Regions from separate parts of the Brevibacterium sp. SIMBA_078 genome, predicted to be linked through region 2. Evidence: riboswitches for the same ligand, from Rfam matches in the RefSeq annotation. Region 2 holds a riboswitch; each other region holds the start of a gene.
The links. A riboswitch is a leader RNA that binds a small molecule or an ion and turns the genes downstream of it on or off. The one in region 2 is predicted to bind thiamine pyrophosphate.
Positions count from the first base shown of each region.

Region 1: it holds a riboswitch for thiamine pyrophosphate, as region 2 does, so the genes downstream of both, thiO (glycine oxidase ThiO) here and SB749_RS00510 (hydroxyethylthiazole kinase) in region 2, are expected to answer to the same signal.
Region 3: it holds a riboswitch for thiamine pyrophosphate, as region 2 does, so the genes downstream of both, thiC (phosphomethylpyrimidine synthase ThiC) here and SB749_RS00510 (hydroxyethylthiazole kinase) in region 2, are expected to answer to the same signal.
Region 4: it holds a riboswitch for thiamine pyrophosphate, as region 2 does, so the genes downstream of both, SB749_RS13035 (ECF transporter S component) here and SB749_RS00510 (hydroxyethylthiazole kinase) in region 2, are expected to answer to the same signal.

Region 1 is NZ_JAWRYQ010000002.1:435,000-439,190, reverse strand. It holds gene SB749_RS10340 (thiazole synthase) at 1-329, opposite strand, end outside; gene thiS (sulfur carrier protein ThiS) at 331-588, opposite strand; gene thiO (glycine oxidase ThiO) at 585-1,742, opposite strand; TPP riboswitch at 1,732-1,835, opposite strand; gene thiE (thiamine phosphate synthase) at 1,847-2,530, shown strand; gene SB749_RS10320 (ketopantoate reductase family protein) at 2,527-3,492, shown strand; gene SB749_RS10315 (DedA family protein) at 3,446-4,191, opposite strand, start outside.
Region 2 is NZ_JAWRYQ010000001.1:114,380-118,570, reverse strand. It holds gene SB749_RS00525 (sugar ABC transporter permease) at 1-1,201, shown strand, start outside; gene SB749_RS00520 (hypothetical protein) at 1,365-1,796, opposite strand; gene SB749_RS00515 (DUF3800 domain-containing protein) at 1,780-2,247, opposite strand; TPP riboswitch at 2,508-2,641, shown strand; gene SB749_RS00510 (hydroxyethylthiazole kinase) at 2,629-3,558, shown strand; gene thiE (thiamine phosphate synthase) at 3,555-4,191, shown strand, end outside.
Region 3 is NZ_JAWRYQ010000001.1:1,626,852-1,631,042, reverse strand. It holds gene SB749_RS07200 (DUF1684 domain-containing protein) at 1-46, opposite strand, end outside; gene SB749_RS07195 (M18 family aminopeptidase) at 182-1,486, shown strand; TPP riboswitch at 1,567-1,675, shown strand; gene thiC (phosphomethylpyrimidine synthase ThiC) at 1,671-3,479, shown strand; gene SB749_RS07185 (TAXI family TRAP transporter solute-binding subunit) at 3,572-4,191, opposite strand, start outside.
Region 4 is NZ_JAWRYQ010000003.1:254,691-258,881, forward strand. It holds gene SB749_RS13025 (universal stress protein) at 1-116, shown strand, start outside; gene SB749_RS13030 (fibronectin type III domain-containing protein) at 153-2,093, opposite strand; TPP riboswitch at 2,240-2,348, shown strand; gene SB749_RS13035 (ECF transporter S component) at 2,371-3,000, shown strand; gene SB749_RS13040 (ABC transporter ATP-binding protein) at 3,000-4,191, shown strand, end outside.

The DNA of each region.
Region 1 (4,191 bases), on a different contig from region 2:
ATGGGGTCCGGCAACAGGGTGTCCTCATCGGCGATGACCTCGAGCTTCACCCAGTTCGTCTCCAGAGCCTCTCGAGCCAGTCGGGCGGTGAGCACGGCATCCCTGGCCGTATAGCAGCCGGCCGTGTTCGGCAGCACCCGAATACCCAGACGCTGGAGCATGGTGAAGACCGAGTCCCGGGACTCAGCGTCGAAACGGCGCATCGCCACAGTCGTCAGCTCGGTTCCCGAAGCCACGAGTGCGTCTTCGAGGATGCTCAGGGAACTCGCCCCTCCCGTGCCCATCACGAGGCGAGACGACATCTCCACATTATCGATCGTCCAGGTCATCTCAGCCTCCCTGCACAGCGGTGACGATGTCGACGGTGTGCCCATCGGCAAGGGTGAGAGAGGACCAGGTGCCGCGACGGATGACTTCACCGTCGACGGCCAGGGCGATGCCCAATCGTCCACCGTCGGCCGCTGTCCCATCGGGATTCAGTTCCCGTCCGGTGACCTCGGCGACGAGGTCGAGCGCCGAGGTGGCACCCGACAGCTCATGGCGATCGCCATTGAGGACGATGGTCGGTGAGTGGTCGCGGTCGGTCATGAGATGCTCCTCATCGGGTAGGCAGTGGTGTGTTCTGTGGTGAAGCGGTGCGGGGACACGGACTCGAGCGCCCCATCGGGGGACCAGCCGGAATCGACGCCCAAGGTGATCTCGGCGCCGAGCCGGCCACCGAACGGGGCCAAGAGGATGCCGTGGCGGAAATACCCTGTGCTCACGATGCAGCCGGGATCGATGCGGCCGATCATCGGCAGATCGTCGGGCGAGCCGGGTCGGGCACGGGTGGTGATATCGGTGATCTCCGCGTCGAGGATTCCCGGGACCAATCGCTGCCCGTCGGCGAGCAGTCGGTGGAGCGCCCCGGCCGGAGTGCCGGAGAGTCCGTCCTCACGCGAACTGGCACCGAGCACGATCTCGCCATCGGGGCGGGGGACCAAATAGACGGAGCGACCGTTGACCAGCCCGCGGATGGTTCGGCTCAGCAGCGGAGCCGCCTCGGCGGGGGCGCGCAGTCGCAGAACATCACCCCAGACCTCACGCAGAGGCAGCTGTGGGGCACCGACGATCGCGGACACAGCGCTGCCGGCGCAGATGACCACCTGATCGGCCTCCAGCCGGCGGCCGTCGCCCAGCTCGACTCCCACAGTCGTATCGCCGTCCTTGACCAGTCCGGCCGCGCGCTGGCGAACGAAGCCACCTGAATCAGAGGACAGGACAGTCAGCAATGCGGCAGTGAGCCGACGGGGGTCGATCGAGTGATCGCCTGGAATGTGCACGGCCCCGGCCACGGCAGGCGACAACGACGGCTCAACCCGGCGGGCAGCGCTGCCGGTGATGAGCTCGGTGGCGAAACCGGATCGGGATTGTGCATCGCGCAGCTCCCGCAGAGCTTGCAGATCAGCTCGGTCACCGGCGCACACCAATGTGCCGGCATCCGAAAAACCGAGATCGCTGCCGGCGGCGCTCGCCACCTCGGCGGAGAACTGAGGATACATCTGCGCGGAGGCCCGCATCAGCGGGTACAGGGGAGTCTGCCCCCAGACCACCTCGGCGGCGGGAGCCAGCATCCCCGCAGCAGCATGGCTCGCACCCTGGGCGGGCGCAGGATCGATGATGGTGACTTCGGCGCCGAGGCGGTGCAGATACCAGGCCGTGGACAGGCCGATGATCCCGGCGCCGACGACAATGACTCTCACAGCTTCTCCCTCCGGCGGCATGATCCGCATCAGGTCTGACGGTCGGCTCTTACGCCCTCTCAGCCTCGTTGGGAGGCTCCCGCGAACTCCTCTACTCTATGACCATGACCACACAGATGCCACCGCGCACCGCAGCGCGGCAGACGAAAAGAGCCTGGAGAGAGGCCCGACTGGCGGAGGCGAAGCTCTACCTGTGCACCGATGCCCGGACCGGTCAGGACGACCTCGCCGAGTTCCTCGACGCCGCCTACCGTGGGGGAGTCGACATCATCCAACTGCGGGACAAGAGCCTCGAGGCCCGCGCCGAGATCGCGGCCTTGGAGGTCCTCAAAGATGTCGCCGCCGATCACGACAAGCTCTTCTCAGTCAATGACCGTGCCGACGTCGCGCTGCTGACCGACGCCGACGTCTTCCACGTCGGTCAAGGCGACCTCACCAGTGCTCAGGCCAGGGCCGTGCTCGGACCCGATGTCATCCTCGGTCGCTCGACGCATTCCCGCGAGCAGGCGCTCGCCGCCGAGGCGGACCCGGAGACCGACTATTTCTGTGTCGGGCCGGTCTGGGAGACCCCGACGAAGCCCGGCCGTGCTTCTGTGGGGACGGCTCTGCTGACCGCCACCGCCGCCAAGGCGGCCAAACCGTGGTTCGCGATCGGTGGTATTGCGACCGGGGAGAGGCTGGACGCGATCCGTCAGGCGGGCGCGAGGCGTGCCGTCGTCGTCCGTGCGATAACCTCGGCTGAGGATCCCGCTGCGGCCGCGCGGGAGCTCAAGGAGGAGTTGGAATGACCCAAGCAGCTGACAGCGCATCCGACGGAATCAGCACTGGTGCCGACCTGTCGATTCTCATCGCCGGGGCGGGGGCCACCGGCGGAGCGTTCGGCACCTATCTGCAGGAGGCCGGACGTGATGTCACTTTCCTGCTCCGGCAGGCACGGGCGGAGACGGTCCGCGCGGAGGGACTGCGCTTCACTGCACCCGGTGATGATCGGACGAATCAGGTCGATGTCATCACCGCTGAGGAGCTCGCAGCCGCACCACGAACTTTCGACCTCGTCATCGTCGCGGTCAAAGCGGGTGGACTCGACTTGGTCATCGCCGATATCGGACCGGCTGTCGGCGAACAGACGACGATCATCCCGTTCCTCAACGGCATGGCTCAGATCGAGAAGCTGCAGAGCAGATACCCCGGACAGGTGCTCGGCGGGTTCGTCAAGATCGTCGGCACAATCAGGGACGGAGCTGTCGTCCAGCTCACCGACATGGCCGTGATGACTATCGGAGATCTCCACGGCGCTGAAATGCCCACACGCATCTCCGAAGCGCTCGATGTCCCCGGTTTCAAACTGCAGACCGTCGACGGCATCATCGATGGGCTGTGGGAGAAATGGATCTTCATCGCCGCGGCGGGAGTCGTCACCTGCCTGTTCCGCGCCCCGGTCGGAGCGATCATGGAAGCCGGCGGCAGGTCGCACGTGCATGCCATCGTCGATGAGCTCGAAGCCGTGGCGGCTGCGGCCGGACACTCGGTGTCGGAAGCCTCCCACACCATGACAATCAAGATGCTCACCGAGGATGGTTCGGCCTTCACCTCATCTCTCTACCGGGATGTGACGGCAGGGCTGCCGAGCGAAACGGAGCACATCCTCGGCGACCTGTCGCTCAAGGCGGAGGAACTGGGAGTGGCGACTCCGCTGCTCGACCTCACGCTTGTGCAGCTGCGGGCAGGGGAAGCCCAGAAGCGGCTCTGACTTCGGCTGTGCCCGTGCGCAGCATCGCCAGATACGGCTCCTGCGGCTGAGTGTGTTCGACGTCGGACGAACCGTGCGCGGCGGTGAACGTGACCATGGGGACGCCGTCGACATCATCGAGGACGAGCAGCGTCTCGTACCCGCCCGGACCCAGCGAATGGGAGCTTCCTGTCGGCAGGTCGAAGACGAGGCGTTCCACCGGACTGTCCGGTTCGGGTGGGCGGTGCATCTCCTGTGCCGCCACATCGGCGAACTGTTCGGCGGTGATGAGGTAGGCCTTGGCGGGGGTCGGCCCCGGGACGGAATGATCGTAGAAGGCCATGCCGCCGCCCCACACCTTGGACTCGCCGGCGAAGTAGATCGTTCCGGGCAGTTCGATCCCTGCCTCGGCGCGGGGCAGTGTTCCGTCCCTGGCACCGGGGTAGGTCACCATCGCCCCGGGCGGTCGCCCGCCCTGCAGATAGCAGGAGAGCCGATCGCGAGCCATGTTCGATCCGTAGCTGACGTACCACACATATGTTTGAGACATCCCTGCCATCGTGACATCTCGGTCTTGGAATTTGGTGAACCGGTGACGTGCGCGTCCTCTGCCGCGCCGGCGCAATCGGCGGACGAGCTCGGCGCTGCCGGTGATGGCCAGGGCGATGCCGATGCCCACGGCGACTCCGAGCAGCGGCCGGTCCTCGAAGACCATTCCCC
Region 2 (4,191 bases):
TTCCTTCATCACCGATGAGCGGATCTCGTCCGAAGGTGTGGTCGGCACCTTCGTCCGCCGGGTCAAAGAGGGGCAGCTGGGGTCGTTCCCGGTCATCCTCGCTCTCATCGTCATCGTCATCGTGTTCCAGTCGGCCGACTCGAACTTCATCTCTCCGGCCAACCTCGTCAACCTCTCCACTCAGGTCGCGTTCCTCGCGATCCTGGCTCTCGGCATCAACCTCATCCTGCTCCTCGGCGAGATCGATCTGTCTCTGGCGCAGTTGGGAGGTCTGGCCGCCTCGCTGCTCGGAGTTCTGGTGGTGAGACAAGGTGTGCCGCCGGCCCTGGCACTGATCATCATGCTGCTGCTCGGCCTGGTCGTCGGCGCGATTCAAGGTTGGTTCTTCGCCGTCGTCGGCATCCCGGCGTTCGTCGTCACCTTGGCCGGTCTGCTCGCGTTCACCGGTCTGACCCTCACGACTCTCGGCACGCAGAAGAACCTGTCGATGTCGGACACCTTCGCCTTCGACTTCGCGAGCTTCTACTTCCCGGCGATCTGGGCCTATATCTTCGGCGCCGTCGCGATCATCGGCTTCGGCGGCGGCATCATCTATTCGAAGCTGCGCCGCCACCGGGAGGGTCTCAGCGCTCCGAGCTGGACCTCTGTGATCGTGCGGATCGTGCTGCTGGCCGCGATCGTGTTCGGGTTCCTCATCCTCGTCAATCAGGACTTCGGTCTGGCGATGCCGTTCTTCCTCATGATCGTCATCGCGATCATCATCGATCTCGTGCTGCGCAAGACCCGCTATGGCCGGTCGATCTACGCCGTCGGCGGCAAGGTCGAAGCCGCCCGGCGCGCTGGCATCCGCGTGACCTGGGTGCGCATCAGCGTGTTCATGGCCGCCGGAGTGCTGGCCGCACTGTTCGGTTTCATCAAGACCGGTGTGACGACGAATGCGGGATCGACGCTGGTGAGCACGCAGGACCTGCTCAATGCGATCGCTGCAGCCGTCATCGGCGGTACCTCGCTGTTCGGCGGTCGCGGAACTGCTTGGGCAGCCGTGCTCGGTGCTCTGGTCGTCGGTGCGATCAACAACGGTCTCTACCTCATCGGCTTCAACTCCGATGCACAGCAGATCATCACGGCACTCGTGCTGCTCACCGCAGTCGTCGTCGATGCGCTCAGCCGCCGCGGTCAGAGGTACGTCGGGCGCGGGTAGCGGGAAGCCCGCCCTCGGAATTCCGCCGAGCGGGTCGCTCAGCTCCGAAATGGCTCCGTACAGATGGCCATCTCGGATTTGAGCAGCCCGCTCGCGAGCTTCTCGAGTGCTTACGTGGAGCACTTGAACACGTCGCGGTTCCAGTAGCTCGTTCTGCGGAGCGTCAGCGACGCTTCATGGATGCGTGCTTGATCCTCTCAAGTTTTGCGAGATCTTCGGGGCTCATGGATCCATTTTGAAGTCGGTCCAGGTAAGGCCTCTCGGCTTTGAATACGTCGAAGTTGTTCAGATCGCCCAGCGAACTCTGCCAGAGACGAAGCTTGGATTCGTGTGTGATGCGATGGTGCATGTGGCTGCCGAGGGCCTGAGGTACCCAGTCGTACCTTGATCCGCGTTCGAGTTGGTAGTCGATGGCTCGGCTGACAGATGCTGCTATCCAATCGGCAAACTGAATATTGGAGCTGAGAGCACTGTCGATGTGCATGGGCGGCTCAATGGCAGCATTCATTTCCCTGAATTCTTGGGCACGCGAGAATATGTGTGCGTATATCGACGCTACTCTTGCAGCCCGTTGCTTCTCATTGATCTGGTCCATTAGCATCAGTAGATTCTCGCCGCAATTGTCCGCGTGACGACAGAGACGATTGACCGACTCTCGCATAGCGCTGCTCATCGGAGAGCCGCACTTGCTTCCTGGTGCCGACCTCCTTCTGTTCGGCATCGAAGAAGACGTGTCCGCTCAGTTCTGCGAGCCTGTTGATCAGTCCGCGAAAGACACGGATCTGCTCACCGTATCTTCGCCAAGCGTCTGGGGTGAAGATATCTGAGCCCTTTCGCTCCCAGCGGCCCGGGTTCTCTACGCCCCGAAGCTCGCTGGCAAAGACACGTCGCTTCTCTGCTGTAAAGATCTGACCGAATCTCCGAGCCGAGCTTTCGGGAATGACGAAGCCTGCATAGCCGAAGACGGGATTGGTGTTAAATCTCGGGTGGTCTTTGGCGACGTACGGGCCGGGTTCACCGATCTCATCGATATAGGCGAGCAGCATGGGCAAACTCTACCCAGCGGCTCTGACACGAGGCCCAACGCAAAAACCCACGTCTGAGACGTGGGCTTGCGACTTGGCGCTCTAGGAGGTGAACTCCTTGCTACCACTTCGATAATCTCACAGCACGGAGGTCCGTGCAATCAGTCTTGTACGGGGACCTATCGGCCAGCATGGCGCACAACGGGGAGCGGCGCTCATTCCCCGACTTGACCTTGTGACTGTGGAAGTCGCCCGTGTCCGGGCGGGCTGATACAGTCGGAGCCAATGACATGGGGTGCCTCATGAGGATCCGTTCGCACCAAGACGCTGCGCACGGAGGACAACGAGGCTGAGAGAACACCCATCGAACCTGATCTGGGCCATACTAGCGAAGGGATCGTCATGGTTGACTTCGACCTGCGTTCTGCGAATGCGCGACTGCGCGCAAGCAACCCACTCATCCAGTGCATCACGAACACCGTCGTGCAGCAGTTCAGCGCCAACGTGCTCCTGGCCATCGGCGCCTCCCCGGCAATGCTCGACCACGAGGCCGATGCCGGACAGTTCGCCGGAATCGCCAGCGGAATTCTCGTCAACTTCGGAACCGCCTCGAACCACCAGCTGCTCGCCGCCGATGCCGCCATCGACGTCGCCAACGCCGCCGGAAAACCCTGGGTCCTCGACCCCGTGAGCGTCGGTGCCGTCGACTTCCGCACCTCCCGCATCCGCCGCGCCGCCGCCGATCACCCGACCGCCATCCGCGGCAACGCCTCCGAGATCGCCGCACTCGCCGCAGTCGGACTCGGTGGACGCGGAGTCGACTCCACCGACGAAGTCGACGCCGTCCTTCCCGCCGCCGCGAAACTGGCCCGGGAAACCGGTGCCATCGTCGCCGTCTCCGGACCCACCGATGCCGTCGTCGCCCACATCGACGGCACCGACCACGTCGCCCGCATCTCCGGCGGACATGAGTTCATGCCGCTGGTCATCGGCACCGGCTGCTCACTCGGCGCCGTCACCGTCGGCTACTTGGCCGCCGCCCGCGCCGGACTGGCCGACCCCGACGCCGACGTCTCAGCGGTCAACGCCGCTGAGCAGTCCGCGCTCGGTGGGGCCGCCTCGGCGAGATTCGAAGCTGTCGTCGCCGCCCACGCCCACTTCGCGGTCGCCGGGGAACTCGCCGCCGACGGTGCGAAGGGGCCGGGCAGCTACTCGGTGAACTTCCTCGATGCGCTCCACACCGTCGACGGCAGTCGACTCGCACAGGCGAGAATCAGTCTCGACACGCTCACTTCTGCGAATGAAACCGCCAGCAAAGGCGTCCAGGCATGACCGCCGGTTCCGCCCATATCGCTGACAACCCGGCCGACGACAGCGCGACCGTGAACGACCGAGCAGACGCGACCGACCGCTTCGCCGGAATCGACACGCGCCTCTACCTCGTCACCGACTCCGCGCAATGCGAGGCCGCCGGCCGCAGCGTCGCCGAGACCGTGCAGGCCGCCGTCGCCGGGGGAGTGGGCATCGTCCAGGTCCGCGACAAGGACATCGACGATGCAGGCTTCTACTCGCTCACCCGCCAGGTCATCTCCGCCGTCGATGCCGCCACCCGCGACACCGACCGCACGGTCCCCGTCGTCCTCAACGACCGCGTCGAAGTGGCCCGCCGTCTCATCGACGAAGGCGAGAACGTGCACATCCACGTCGGCCAAACTGACACCACCGTCGCCGAGGTGCGCGCCGCCCTGGGTGCGGCACCGCTCATCGGTCTCTCTGCCGCGCACAGCGACGAATTCGCCGCCGCTCGCGACTCCGGAGTCGTCGACCTCGTCGGCATCGGACCCGTCTACGACACCTCCACGAAAGCCGACGCCCCCGACGGAATCGGACCGGACCGCCTCGGCGAACTGGTGGCAGAAGCCGGCATCCCCGCGGTCGCGATCGGCGGCATCAACACCGACCGTG
Region 3 (4,191 bases), 1.5 Mb from region 2:
TCCGTGAGTCGCGCCAGGTGTTCCACTCCGTCACGAACTGGTTCACGTCGAACACTCCTTGCCGTCGCTGGTGCGGTCGCAGGGTCGCTGCCCCCGCCTGATTCTCGGACGCGGTGGCAACCCGTCGCCTGAGACCTGATCTTCTTCACCTCCAAACTACCGCAAACGATAGGCTGGGGAAATGAATGAATCACTCCCGAGACCGGATGCGGCCGCGACGACAGCGGCCGACCTCGGCGACTTCGTCAGCGCATCTCCCAGCTCGTACCACGCGGTGGACACGGCAGCGAAACGCCTGGAAGGGGCCGGTTTCTCCCGCCTCGACGAGTCCGTCCCCTGGGCGCTGACGCCAGGGACCGGACACTACGTCATCCGCGACGGCGCGCTCATCGCATGGATGAATCCCACGGTCACCGAGGCGGCTCCCCGGTTCCGTGTGTTCGGTTCCCACACCGACTCCCCGGCGTTCAAACTCAAACCCGGCGGTGAGTTCACCGCCGAAGGCACCCGCCAGGTCGGGGTGGAGATCTACGGCGGGCCGCTGCTGAATTCGTGGCTCGACCGTGAGCTCGCATTCGCGGGTCGACTCAGCCTCGCCGACGGCAGCATCGTACTCGCCCGCACCGGGCCGATCGCTCGCATCCCGCAGCTCGCGATCCACCTCGACCGGCAGGTCAACGAGGGTCTGACCCTGGACAAGCAGCGTCACACCACTCCCGTCATCGGTCTGGCCGACCTCGCCGAGGCAGACATCATCGAACTGCTCGCAGAGTCGGCCGGGGTCGATGCCGAGTCCGTCGTCGGCCACGATGTCTACACCATTCCCGTTCAGGAGCCGGCCCTCTTCGGTGCCGCCGAGGAGTTCTTCGCCTCGCCGAGGCTGGACAACCTTCTGTCCGTGCACGCCGGCGTCACCGCTCTCACCCAGCTCGATGCCGACGGGCTCGACGGCATCCCCCTGTTCGCGGCGTTCGATCATGAGGAGATCGGGTCGAATTCGCGCTCGGGCGCGTGCGGTCCGTTCCTCGCCGATGTCACCGAGCGCATCGTCGCCTCCTTGCTGCCGCAGTCGACGCGCAGCGATTATCTCGCGTCGATGGCCACCTCGGTGTGCGTCTCCTCCGATGCCGGGCATGCTGCCCATCCGAACTATCCGGAACGGCACGATCCGCATGTCCGCCCCCGCCTCGGCGGCGGTCCCCTGCTCAAGCTCAATGCTCAGCAGCGCTACGCCACGGATGCGGTCGGCACCGCGGTGTGGTCGCAGGCGTGCGCGGCCGCCGGAGTCGAATACCAGGATTTCGTCTCTAACAATGCGATGCCCTGCGGGTCGACGATCGGACCGCTGACCGCGACCCGTCTGGGAATGACCACCGTCGACGTCGGTCCTGCCCTGTACTCGATGCACTCGGCACGCGAAATGGTCGCGGTCTCTGACGTCGCCGCTCTCGGCGCGGCCGCGAAGGCGTTCCTCCAGGGCAGCTGACCGCCGCGCCGCATTTCCGGCGGGACTCGATTCCGCCGAAAGTGCAGTTGTCCTCACTGCGTCAGTCGTGATACGAATTGCACGACCCCACGGGAGCCCGCTGCAAGGGCTGAGATCGGACTGGATCGTCCGAGACCGTAGAACCTGATCCGGTTGATACCGGCGTAGGAAGTGAGGACTGCAGATGACTGCATTCACCCCGGAAACCCCTGCCCCTGCCACGACTTCGGCCTCCGCACCTTCGCACGACGAATTCACCCTCGAGCAGTATCCGACGCATTCGCCGGCATGGGTTGATGACGAGGAACACGGCATCCGCGTTCCCGTGACCCGCATCGAACTCGAGGACTCGAACGGCCGGGCGAACGATCCCGTCGACGTCTACCGCACCGTCGGACCGGGCAGTCTCCCGGAAGAGGGACTGCCCGCTCTGCGGTTCCCGTGGATCGAGAACCGCCTCGACACTGAGACCTACGACGCCCGCGGCCACCGCATCGCCGACGACGGTCGTGCCGCCGTCCGCCGAGGTGCCCCGTCGCAGCAGTGGAAGGGACGCAAACCGGTCCCCCGTCGGGCCAAGTCCGGCCGCACGGTGACCCAGATGCACTACGCAAGGCAGGGCATCATCACCCCGGAGATGCGGTTCGTCGCGCTCCGCGAACAGTGCGATGTCGAACTCGTCCGTGCCGAGCTCGCCGCCGGTCGCGCGATCATCCCGAACAACATCAACCACCCCGAATCAGAGCCGATGATCATCGGCAAAGCGTTCCTCGTCAAGATCAACGCGAACATCGGCAATTCCGCGGTCACCAGCTCCATCGCCGAGGAGGTGCAGAAGCTGCGATGGGCCGCGAAGTGGGGTGCCGACACCCTCATGGATCTGTCGACCGGCAATGACATCCACACCACCCGGGAGTGGATCATCCGCAATTCGCCGATCCCCATCGGCACCGTCCCGATCTATCAGGCGCTGGAGAAGGTCGACGGCGATGCGAACGCGCTGACCTGGGAGGTCTATCGCGACACAGTCATCGAGCAGTGCGAGCAGGGTGTCGACTACATGACCGTGCACGCCGGTGTGCTGCTGCGCTACGTTCCGCTCACGGCCGACCGGGTCACCGGGATGGTCTCGCGCGGCGGGTCCATCATGGCCGGCTGGTGCCTTGCCCACCACGAGGAGAACTTCCTCTACACCCACTTCGATGAACTCTGTGAGATCTTCGCTCGCTATGATGTCGCTTTCTCACTCGGCGACGGACTGCGGCCGGGTTCTATCGCCGATGCCAACGATGCCGCCCAGTTCGCCGAGCTCGACACTCTCGCCGAACTCACCGAACGCGCGTGGGCCCACGACGTCCAGGTGATGGTCGAAGGGCCCGGGCACATTCCGCTCCACCTCGTGCGGGAGAACGTCGAACGTCAGCAGGAGCTCTGCCACGGTGCGCCGTTCTACACCTTGGGTCCGCTGGTCACGGACATCGCGCCCGGATACGACCACATCACCTCGGCGATCGGGGCGACGGAGATCGCCCGCTACGGCACGGCGATGCTCTGCTACGTCACCCCGAAGGAGCATCTCGGTCTGCCCGACCGCGACGACGTCAAGACTGGAGTGATCACGTACAAGATCGCCGCGCATGCCGCCGATATCGCGAAGGGCCACCCCGGTGCGACAGTCCGTGATGATGCACTGTCGAAGGCTCGGTTCGAATTCCGGTGGCGTGACCAGTTCGCCCTCGGTCTCGATCCGGAGACCGCCGAGGCGTTCCACGACGAGACGCTCCCGGCCGAACCGGCGAAGACCGCGCACTTCTGTTCGATGTGCGGTCCGAAGTTCTGCTCGATGCGCATCTCCCAGGACATCCGCGACACCTACGGCAGCGCCGAGGCGCAGGAAGCCCTGGCCGGAATGCGGCAGAAGAGCCGCGAGTTCCTCCCATCGGGAGGCGAGGTCTACCTGCCCGATCCGACCGTCGGGCTCAAAGCAGACTGACCGTCGTTCAAGGCGTGGCGCGTCGATCGAACTGTGCACGAGTCGACAGACGCGCCAACCCTTGATTCAACGGGGCCGGCCAGCCCAACCTCCTACTTGTTCAGTTCGTCCAGTGCCTTCTGCGAACCCGGGTGCAGCTTGATCGGCTCCGGCGGCTCGGCGGTGTCGAGGTTGATCTCCTTCGCCGCAGCATGCACCTTGACCAGATCGTCCTTCTTGTCGAAGAGGAGCTTCGTCAGAGCACAGGCCGTGCCTTCGTCCATGTCGTTGCGGACCATGAGCACGTTCGGGGTGACGATCGTCTTCACCGTGTCAACGCCCTTGTACGTGTCACCGGGGATCTCGGCCACCTCGTAGACGGGGTTGATCTCCTTCATCTTCCCTTCGAGGTCGGAGATGTCGAGGATCTCGACGTCCTTGCCGTTCGAAGTGAAGAGATCGGTGACGCCTGCCGTGGGCAGTCCGCCGGACCACACCATGCCGTCGATGGTTCCGTCCTTCATCCCGTCGACGGTCTTCGACAGGTCGAGGCGCTGTTTGGTCACGTCCCCGTCCTTGAGCCCGGCGGATTCGATGAGACGGTTCGCGATGACCTCGGTGCCGGACTTCGGCGATCCGGTCGAGATCGTCTTGCCCTTGAAGTCCTCGACCGAGTCGATCTTGGCATCCTTTCGCACGACGACGTGAGTGTAGTTGTCGTAGATGCGCGAGA
Region 4 (4,191 bases), on a different contig from region 2:
AGCTGACGGTGCTGGGCACCCGCGGGCGCGGACGGATCCGCAGCGCTCTGCTGGGATCCGTCTCGCGCGGGGTCCTCAACCACGCCGAAGGTCCGGTCATGGTGGTGCCGAGCTGATCGGCGGCGCCGTGCTGATCAGGAAGGCTGTGCTGATCAGCTGAGCCCGGCATCTCGGCGGCGACGGCTCACAACGAGGAGCGTCGCGCCGAGTGCCAGCGCCCCCGCCCCGACGGCCAAGGGCAGTGCAAGCCCACCGCCGGTGCGGGGCAGGTCTCCGTCCCCACCCGCCGAGGCGGTCCCAGAGGAGTCCGAATCATCATCCGTTCCTGCGGCGTTCGCCTCGGTCGCATCTGCCTCGGCGCCGGAGTCGGCGGTGCCGGCAGTTTCCGCACCTTCGTCCGAACCGTCCGAATCGCTCTCCGAACCGTCGGCTTCGGCTCCCGCCGCGCCGGCGTCTGCGTCTTCTCCCGCGCCATCTGCATCGACTCCGGCGCCGGCCTCTGGTCCGGCATCGGAACCATCCGCTTCAGCCCCGACCCCCGCACCGGCGTCTGATTCGGCGTCCGAACCATCCGCCTCGGCGTCGGCTTCTGTTCCAGCCCCGCCATCCGCGTCTGCACCGGCGTCGTCATCCGGGGCTGGATCTTCCGCCTCGGCGCGCCTGAGTTCGACATCGTCGATCTGCTCGGCTGCGGCCTGCGCTTCCGCGCGTTCACCATCGGCCGGCGCTCCGCCTGCCGGCACCTCATAGGTCGTCGCTCGCAGCGCTTCGTCGCTGACTCGAACCCGGGTGAAGGCGGGCACGTCGTTGTGGACGCTCTTGCCTTCCCAGTCGAGGCCGGGAACGTAGCCATAGAACTTCGACCCCGATGACGAGGTCAGCGTGAGGTAGAGCGTCTGCCCGTCTTCCTTCTCCTCCTCGGCTCCCGCTTCGGAGCCCTCAACGGGCTTGCCTTCGCCGTCCATGAGGAAGGTGCGGTTGTAGATGTGGTCGTGGCCGGAGACGACGAGGTCGATGTCATTGCGGGCCGCGACCGGAGGGATCTCCTTCCGCAGCCGCTTCACATCGAGGTCATCCCAGTGCGTGGCCGTCGAATAGATCGAGTGGTGGAATCCGAGAACCGTCCAGCGTGCCTGGTCACCGTGCTCGGCGACGACTTCGTCGATGAAATCGGCGTGGGCGTCCATGTCCGAACTGTTCGAATTGATGTTGAGGAACAGGACTCCGTCCTCGATGAACCAGTAGTCGCCGCCGGAGGTGATGACGCCGCCACCGCCGTGGTCCTGGCTGACATTGGGTCGGTTGAAGTGCTGTTCGTAGGCTTTCGATGACACATCGTGGTTGCCGATCGTCGTCGCCTGCGGGATCGTCCGGGTGGCTTCCGGTGCCAGGTACTGTGCGTACTGCTCCTGGTTGCCGGCGGAGTTGACCTGGTCTCCCAGCGAGTAGAAGAAGCTCGGGTCGTCGGCGGTGGCCACGGCCGAACTCAGGGTCCGGTCCCAACCGGCGGCGTCGTCGGGGTCTCCGCCTCCGGCGCCGACCTGGGGGTCGCCGAAGACGAGGAATTCGTCGTCTCCTCCGGACGATCCTGTGGTGAACTGCTGCACCTCGGTGAATCCGTCCTCTTCGTTGCCGACCTGGTAGGCGTATTCGGTGTCGGGCTCGAGGTCGGTCATGTTCGCATGGTTGAAGTGACGCTTGAGGTCGGTGGCAAGGCCGGAGTCCGTGGTCACAGCCCTGTCAGCATCGGCGGGGAGCTTTCCGCCGTCGACCTCACTGGCCGGCGCCCACCGGACCTCTCCCCCACCGGAGCTCTCACTCATCCACGAGAGGTTGCGCGCAGTGGGGTCGGCGCCGACCTGCAGCACCGCATCGGTGATCGCTTCGCTTCCCGCATCCGCCTCGGCGGGCGAATCCGTCCGGTCCGGGCTGGGAGTCTGAGCAGTGTCGGCATTCGTGCCCTGGGTCGCGGTCGACCCTCCGGAACCGAGAGATGGTTCGGCACGCACGGGCACCGGGGCCGCCACCAGAGCGGCGAGCAGGGTAGCGGCGGACAGGGCACTGAGCGGTCTCTTCAGTCGATGCGTATTCACCCGCCTATTCCTACTGACCAGTAGTGTCCGGTCGTTCGAGGACCGTCGACGGGAAGGGAAACGGGAAGTGAATCCTCGATGACCGACCCCGGACTCCGCGTCGTTTCCGATCCCAGCCTCCGCGTCGCTCCCCTGTTGTACAGTGGTGGCTACGACAGGGGAGCGCCGTCAGGGGCGCTGAGAGTGCAGAAGAAGCTGCAGACCCTCGAACCTGATGTGGTTAGCACCGCCGAAGGAAGTCGAGACTCTTCACCCCTCCTTGAAATGAGGAGGCACGATGCCGAATACCACCACGCCGAACACCACCCCCACCTCTTCACGCGCCCTCACCGCGGCGCCGAAATCCAAACAGTGGCGGGTGGTCGACTATGTCACCACCGCCGTTCTCGGCATTGCCGTGGGGCTCGTGTTCTGGGTGTTGGCGCTGAGCTGGAAGGTCCTCGAACTCGCCTTCCAGGCATTCCCGCCGTCGATCGGTCTCATCGCAGGACTCTGGGTCCTTGCTGGCCCGCTGGCCGGGGCGATCATCCGCAAACCCGGTGCCGCGCTCCTGTGCGAACTCATCGCCGCCATCGTCGAAGCCGTCCTCGGCTCCCACTTCGGAGCGACAGTTCTGCTCTCGGGTCTCCTGCAGGGCCTCGGTGCCGAACTCGTCTTCGCCGCCTTCGGCTACAAGCGCTTCACCCTGTGGGTCACCGCGGCCTCGGGGATGCTGGCCGCGGCGTTCATGGCCGTGAGCGAGAACATCATGTACAACGCGGAATGGCAGTTCGGCTTCCAGGCGATCTACGCCGTCTGCGCGATCGTCTCCGGTCTCGGCATCTCCGGAATCGGCGCTTGGTTCGCCTACCGGGCGATCGCGGCCACCGGAGCGCTCAGCTCCTTCGCTTCCGGCCGTCTGCGCTGATGGCACTGCCGATCACGGCTTCCGGCTTCTCGTGGACGCACACCGACCGTGACGTGCCTGCGGTCGGTCCACTCGATCTGCAGATCGCCGCCGGTGAGAAAGTGCTGCTGCTCGGTGCCTCCGGGGCCGGCAAATCGACGTTCCTCCACGCCGTCGCCGGCGTCCTGCCCGAGGAATCGGGTGAGGCCACCGGTGAACTCCTCGTCGGCGGTGAGGAACCGAACCCTCGCCGAGACAGCACCGGGCTGGTCCTCCAAGATCCCGATTCGCAGGTGATCTTCTCCCGCATCGGTGATGACGTGGCGTTCGGGATGGAGAACCTCGGATTCCCGGCCGAGGCAATCGAGGCTCAGGTGCCCAGATCTCTGCAGGCGTTGGGGCTCGATCTGCCGCCGGAGCATCCGAGTGCTGCGCTGTCCGGTGGGCAGAAGCAGCGGCTGGCTCTGGCCGGGGTCCACGCGATGGCCCCCGAGGTCATCGTCCTCGACGAGCCGACGGCCAATATCGATCCCGCCTCGGCGACCGAGGTCCGCGATGCCGTGCTCACCGTGCAGGCCGCGACCGCGGCGACAATGCTCGTCGTCGAGCACCGGGTCGAACTGTGGATCGATCACGTCGACCGGGTCATCGTGCTCGGCCGCGAAGGCATCGCAGCCCAAGGTCCGCCCGCGCAGGTCTTCTCCGATCCCGACCTGACCGAAACACTCGTCAACTGCGGAATCTGGATGCCGCAGCACTCCCCCGCCCCGCGCCGAGGCGGAACCGCAGGAATCGGCGGAACGTCGGGCCGCCTCGGCGAGGTTCTGCTGCGCACAGATCGGCTCAGCGTTGCCCGACCGCGCATGGCCACCCCCGCTGCGACCGACCTGGACCTGAGTCTGCGCGCTGGTCAGGCGCTCGGAATCGTCGGTGCGAACGGGGCGGGCAAATCGACCACGGCCCTGACCTTGGCGGGCCTGCTGCCCGAATTCTCCGGGCAGGTCCTCGCCGAGGCGGCCCTGCGAGAAGGAGCCAAACGACCCCGGCCGTTCGCCTGGCCGTCGAAGCAGCTGGCGGCGCGTATCGGCATGGTCTTCCAGGAACCGGCCCACCAGTTCCTCACCTCGAGCGTGGCGGCCGAACTCGAGCTGGGTCCGCGGCTGGCCGGGTGGTCTGCCGCCGAGTCTCGAGCTCGGGTGGATGAGCTTCTTG